Regions from separate parts of the Komagataeibacter sp. FNDCR2 genome, predicted to be linked through region 1. Evidence: riboswitches for the same ligand, from Rfam matches in the RefSeq annotation. Region 1 holds a riboswitch; the other holds the start of a gene.
What was found. A riboswitch is a leader RNA that binds a small molecule or an ion and turns the genes downstream of it on or off. The one in region 1 is predicted to bind cobalamin.
Positions count from the first base shown of each region.

Region 2: linked by a shared signal. The riboswitch ahead of LDL28_RS10175 (DUF1636 domain-containing protein) and the one ahead of LDL28_RS08575 (carbohydrate porin) in region 1 are both predicted to bind cobalamin.

Region 1 is NZ_JAIWOU010000001.1:1,810,545-1,813,929, forward strand. Features, by position in the region: gene LDL28_RS08570 (ribokinase) at 1-566, shown strand, start outside; cobalamin riboswitch at 597-825, shown strand; gene LDL28_RS08575 (carbohydrate porin) at 1,083-2,624, shown strand; gene LDL28_RS08580 (hypothetical protein) at 2,862-3,385, shown strand, end outside.
Region 2 is NZ_JAIWOU010000001.1:2,140,490-2,143,874, forward strand. Features, by position in the region: gene cobW (cobalamin biosynthesis protein CobW) at 1-846, opposite strand, end outside; gene LDL28_RS10175 (DUF1636 domain-containing protein) at 852-1,262, opposite strand; cobalamin riboswitch at 1,424-1,653, opposite strand; gene LDL28_RS10180 (histidine phosphatase family protein) at 1,672-2,223, opposite strand; gene LDL28_RS10185 (CbtB domain-containing protein) at 2,396-2,620, shown strand; gene LDL28_RS10190 (MDR family oxidoreductase) at 2,713-3,385, opposite strand, start outside.

The DNA of each region.
Region 1 (3,385 bases):
TGCTGGCGCAGGCCGCCATGGTGATGATGCAGATGGAAATGGACCCCGCGCTGATGGTGGCGCTGGCCCGGCAGGCACGCGGAATGGGCATTCCCGTCATGCTCGATCCCGCCCCCGTGCCTGCCGCCGGCCTGCCGGACGCCCTGTATGCGCTGGCCGACATCATCACCCCCAATGAAAATGAAACCCGCGCGCTGACCGGCATCCTGCCCACGGATCAGGCCACCGCCCTGCGCGCGGCCGACATCATGCATGCGCGCGGGACGGGCACGGCCATCATCAAGCTCGGGTCACGGGGCGTGGCCTATTCCACCATTCACCCGCGCGAAGGGGAGGATGCACGGGGGTTCGTCCCCGCTTTCCATGTGCGGAGCATCGATACGGTGGCGGCGGGGGACTGCTTCAATGCCGGGTTGGCCACCGCCCTTGTGCGGGGCCAGACGCTTGCCGGGGCCGTGCGCCATGGCGCGGCCTGCGGGGCGCTGGCCACCACGCGGGCGGGCGCGGCGCAGGCCGCGCCGGATGCGGCCGAGGTAGCCGCCCTGCTGGCGCGCGAAAAAGAGTGATCTTGCGCACTGGCCCGCAGGCTTTATAGTCCGTTGCAACAAGTCAGCGGTCCCGTGCGAACGGGCGAGAAAGGGAATGCCGTAAACCCCGGCGGGGTGTGATGCCCGGGGGCGCAGTCGGCAACTGTACCCGCAACTGTAGGCGGAGAGTGCGTTATCCGGCGCTGCGACAGGCAGCAACCACTGGTTCCGGCCGGGAAGGTGGAGAACGTGCCGTGACCCGCAAGTCAGGAGACCTGCCGTTGTCCTTCAACAATATCGCCGGGCGGGCATAACCGGAGATGGACGCAAGACAATGGACCCGACCGGCTAGCATCCCGTTCCCCCTGCACTAACCCCGATCCGGCACCAAGATGCCGCTTTCTTCTGGTCCTGCGCGGACCAGCCCATCCTGACGGGATGTTTTTTTCAATGAATCTGACGACCCTTTCCTTGGCACGCCCGATGCTGGCACGCCCGATGCTGGCGCGCACCGTGCTGCTGCCCTGCGTACTCGTTGCTGGTGGCCTCGGGGCGATGGACGCCCACGCACAGGCCCCGCGCACCCAGCTTGCCGATGACCGCGCCCGCCTTGGCAACTCCACCCCCCTGATCGAACAGATCGACCCCACGACGGTACGCGATTCCGTGCGCGCCAATGCCGAAACGACGCAAAGTGTTACGGATACCGACAGCCTCGACACCAGCGGCAATCTTCTGGGCGACATGGGTGGCGCGCGCCCGTGGCTGTATAAACACGGCATTACTTTCAATATTCAGGAAGTGGACGAAGTCTGGGGCAATGGCACCGGCGGTTCGGCATCGGGCAATGATGGCGCGGGCGGATCGGGCACCGGCCCGTCCTATGATGGTGTGACCATGCCCACCCTGACCGTCGATACCGAGAAGCTGTTCGGGCTCAGGGGGGGCCTGTTCAATGTCAGCGCGCTCCAGACACGCGGGCGCTCGATCTCGCAGGACCACCTGGCCAATTTCAACCCCATCAGCGGGTTCGAGGCCGATCGCTCCACCCGCCTGTTCGAGCTGTGGTACCAGCAGTCCTTCCTGAACGGAAAGCTGGATGTAAAGATCGGGCAGCAGGATCTGGATACCGAATTCCTGATCAGCGATTACGCCTCGCTTTACCTCAACGCCAATTTCGGCTGGCCCATGGCGCCTTCGGTCAACCTGTATGGCGGCGGCCCGTCATGGCCGCTGTCGTCCCCCGCCATCCGCATCCGCTACCGGCCCAGCGAGAAGTTCACCTTCATGTTCGCCGCGGCCGACGACAATCCGCCGGGCAACCGCTACAACTCCATCCCCATCCAGCAGGCCACCGGCTCCATCAGCGGTTATAATCCCGACCCGACCAGCCAGACCACCAACGATGGCAGCGGCACGCAGTTCAACATGGGCAACGGCGCGCTGCTGATCACCGAACTGCAATACGCGCTCAATCCCCAGCCCGCCGACATGACCAACACGACAAAGAACCCCGGCCTGCCGGGCATCTACAAGCTGGGCGGGTATTACGATACGGCCAAATTCCCCGATTACCGCTACAACCAGCATGGCGGCTCGCTGGGGGCCGCCACACTGGCCGCCAGCCCCACGCAGTCCGACCTGACGCCGCGCTGGGACCGGGGCAACTGGATGGTCTATGGCATCATCGACCAGATGATCTGGCGGCCCTCGCTCACTTCCCCCCGCTCGGTGGGCGTGTTCGCGCGCGCCACGGGCAATGGTGGCGACCGTAACCAGATCAGCTTCGCCATTGATGCGGGCATCAACCTCAAGGCCCCGTTCAGGGGGCGGGACAACGACACGATCGGGCTGGGCTGGGGCATCGGCCGCGCCAGTTCGGGACTGCGCCAGTTCGACCGGGACCGCCAGACGATGGTGCAGGGCAATGAAAACCACCTGGAACTGACCTATCAGGCGCAGGTGACGCCATGGATGGTGATGCAGCCGGACTTCCAGTATGTGTGGCACCCTTCAGGCGGCACGCCGGACTGGACCGGCCTGCGTCGCGTGGGGGATGAAGCGATCTTCGGCCTGCACAGCAGCATTACATTCTGATGGGAAAATCCGCGGCGCCACATGCCCCCATATCCCGCCGGGCGGCACGCTGGCGCTTCTGGTGATCGTGATGCTGTTCGCACCGGGGGCCGCAAGCGCGCCCGCCCCGACAGGAAGAGACAAAAGCACAGGGCGGTATTGAAAATTTATATTATTGTGAGCCCAATGCCGCTTCTATAGGCCAGAGTGAACAGGCGCGTGATACTGTCACGCGCCCTATTGCAAAGGAAGAAACCGTTGCGCCGTCTTGTTGCTATCTGTATCCCGCTCGGTCTGGCCGCCTGCGCGCAGCACACGCCCCGCCCCATGGCGAATTACTGCCGCCAGCCCGCGGTAACCGCCGCCGTGGTGGCCGCCGCCAACCGGACCCCCGGCGCAACCTCGCCCGCCATCCGGTTTGTGGACGGCACGGTCAAAAGCGCCATCTATAACGACCATGTGCAGGTCATGACCTGCCATGGCAGCCTGGTGCGCCGGGACGGCACGCAGCAGGACGGCGTCGCCATTGCCCGCCTGTCCCACCTGCATACGGGCTGGAAACAGATCTGGCGCACATCCGTCGCCACGCATCAGTGGATCGCGGATGAGGACATCAACAAAAACCGGCTGGACCAGTACGCCGCGTATTACGACCATACGCCCGATGCCTGCAAACCCTTCGCCCATGACCTGTTCTATGGCGCGCCCAAATCCGACAAGGACACCGCCCACCTGCGCGAGACGCTGTACGACTGCCTTGCGGACCACAACGTCAAGCCCCT
Region 2 (3,385 bases), 330 kb from region 1:
GGCCAGCGCCTTCAGGCGGTCGATGAAGCCCTCCACGCTGTCCTGTTCGGGAAGGGGAAGGACGAAGCTTTCAAAATCATCATGTTCATGTTCGCCGCCTTCCGCATCATGGTGGGAAGGGCGCGCGGCCAGGTCATCTTCCGCCGCCGCGTCAAGGCCGAGCAGGATGGCCGGATCCACCTGCCCGTCGGTCGCGCGCACGATCTTGACGGCGCGCGGCACCTCGGCGCGGATGGCGGTCTCCACCGTGTCGGCCTGCGCGGGGGTCAGCAGGTCCGACTTGTTCAGCACGATCAGGTCGGCGCACAGAAGTTGGTCCTCATACACTTCGGCCAGCGGGTTGTCGTGGTCGAGGGAGGGATCCGCCGCCTGCTGGCGCGCGACCTCCGCCGGGTCATCGGCAAAGCGGCCACCGGCCACGGCGGGACCGTCCACCACCGTCACCACGCCATCCACCGTCATGCGGGTGCGGATGGTGGGCCAGCCGAACGCCTTGAGCAGCGGCTTGGGCAGCGCCAGCCCCGATGTCTCGATCACGATATGGTCGGGTGGGGTCGGGCGGTCGAGCAGGGCTTCCATGGTGGGCAGGAAGTCGTCCGCCACGGTGCAGCACAGGCAGCCATTGGTCAGTTCGACAATATCGTCATCACCGCAGCCTTCGATGCCACAGGCGCGCAGCGTGTCGCCATCAATGCCCAGCGTGCCGAATTCGTTCACGACAATGGCGATGCGCCTGCCCCGGGCATTGGCCAGCACATGGCGCAGCAGCGTGGTCTTGCCCGCGCCCAGAAAGCCGGTGATGACGGTAACGGGCACCTTGGCGCGCGCCGTGGCGGAAGTGTTCATGGCGATCAGGCTCCAGAAAAAAGGGAAGCGGGAAAGCGTCCGCGCACCATGTCCGACAGGCTGGCCGGGCGGCGCGAGGGCATGACGGTACCACTGCGTGACGTGGCGTAGGCGGCGATGTAGGTAAGCAGGTCCGCCGCCTTCTCCGGGCCGAGACCCGCCAGCAGCCAGCCCCATTTGCCTGGCGTGGCGACCACGGCGGCACAACCGCTGTCACACATGGCCAGGCAGTTGACCGCATGCACCACGATTTCCGGGTTGCCGGTAGCCAGCGCGGCCAGCGCATCGTGCAACTGGCGGCCCTGCGGGCTGTCCGACGCGGGCAGGCCACGGCGGCAGGTCACGCAGACATGCACATGCACGGGTGACACGTCCGGTGGCCGTTGCGCTGGCGGCTGTTGCGTGGGTGTGCTCATGCTCCATGCCCTTTCGCGGCATTGCTGCGCGCAGGCAGCCATACAAGGCGGGGTGCATGGTGACACGGCGCCACGCCGCGCGGGAACGGCGGGTGGCCCATCGCGTGCCGGGCACCCCGCCAGCCATGCGATCAGATTCGGTTCCGGCCCGGCCATGATGGTATGGCGCGGCGCCTGATGGCAGGTCTCCTGACTTGTGGCGCAGGGGTGAACCCCTCATTCCGGCGGCCTTCCCGGCCCCGGGATCCGGGACCAGTGACACTACCAGCCCCGTGGCGGGGCGGGCCGGAAAACAGCCACCTACAGTTGCGGGGGCAGTGACGGCCTTGCCCGTGGGCGCACCGTCTTCCCTATTCTCCCGGTGAAGGGAACCATCAGGCGCGGATTTAGACGATTGTGCGCCCCCCTGTCAAAGACCGTCCGGCGGCGCGCCGGTCATGGCCACGCGCCACGTCGCGTGGCGTGTCAGCACCGTGCGGCTGCGGGGCGCGATATCCAGATGCGACAGCATGCGGGCCGTACCGCCAAGGGCCGCGACCACGATGGCCCTGACCACCGTGGCGTCGGCCAGCGCGCTCAGGCGGGGCGGGGTGGGGGGAAGTGCCGCCAGCCACACCGCCACGCGGTGCAGGAGTTCCGTCCGGCTTTCCCCGCCGGGCGGCGCGAAGTCGGGGTCGGAAACCCAGCGCGCCAGATCGGCGGCGGGCAGGTCACGAAGCGCGCGGCCCCGCCATTCCCCCATGGCGGCCGCGCGTAGGGCGGGGGCAGGGTGGAACGGGCCGGTCATGCCGTGGGGGGGCGATTCGGGCGGCCACGACTCGATAGGCAGCAATGTCAGGTCGGCATCGGGCAGGTGGGCCGGAACATCCGCCCCCAGGCCGGGGGACGTCCCATCGGGGAAGATACCCCGGCGCAGGCAGTCGGGCGCGGGCAGGGCAAGGCAGGTCAGGATCTGGTGCATCAACAGGCGCCCCGCGTGTGGGGAAAGGGTGAGGTCCGCAATGTGACGATTGACCTTCCAGGCTGATTATTGGAAACATGACGCCAGATCCGGTTATGGACGGGTGTGGCACGCCATGCCATGGTCCATGCATACTGCTCCGGGTCGTGCCTGATCCATGGAGTTTTCCAGTATGAGCCAAGATACATCCGCCCTGTCCGCCGGTCGCATCGCCGCACCGCAGGTTTCCATCCCGGTTCGCGACCTGCTGCCGTGGGGTGTGTTCGGGCTGGTTCTGGCCTCGCTGCTGCTTTACTTCGTCGGGGCCGAACAGGGGGCGACCTCGCTCGTATCGGGCCATTACGTGCATGAATTCGTGCATGACGGCCGCCACCTGCTGGGCTTCCCCTGCCACTGATCCGCGCGGGCCGGTAGGGCGCGGGGCCCCAGCGCCCCATGCGCCGCCCTGATTACTGAACGGCATTTCCGGTGGGAAATGCCGTTTTTCGTTCAGGCCACGTCAACCACGGCGCGGCCACGGACATGACCGGCCAGAATGCGGGGCGCCAGCCCGATGGCGTCGGCCAGCGTCACGTCATGCAGCATGCTGTCCAGCAGCGTGGGGTCGATGTCGCGCGCAAGCCGCGCCCATGCCGTCATGCGCCGGGGGCGGGGGCACATCACGCTGTCGATTCCCTGCAGGCGCACGTTGCGCAGGATAAAGGGCGCCACCGTAAGCGGCAGCGCCATGTCCGCCGCCAGCCCGCACGCCGCCACCGTGCCGCCGTACTGGATGGACGCGCACATGCTGGCCAGCGCAGTCCCCCCCACCACATCGATGCCCCCCGCCCAGCGTGTGCGTTCCAGCGGCTTTCCGGTAGGGGCCAGCGCCTCACGCGGCAGGATTTCGCTGGCGCCCAGGCTGGTCAGATAGGCATGAAGCTGCGGGCGACCCGTCACCGCCACGACCTGAAACCCCAGCCGCGCCAGCAGCATGATGGCCATGCCGCCAACCCCCCCGCCCGCGCCGGTCACGATAACCGGGCCACTGGCGGGGGTCAGGCCCCCTTCCTCCAGAGCCATGATGCACAGCATGGCCGTCAGGCCCGCCGTGCCGATTCCCATCACCTGGCGCGAGGACAGGCCGGCGGGTTGCGGCAGGAGCCACCGTCCCGGCAGCCGC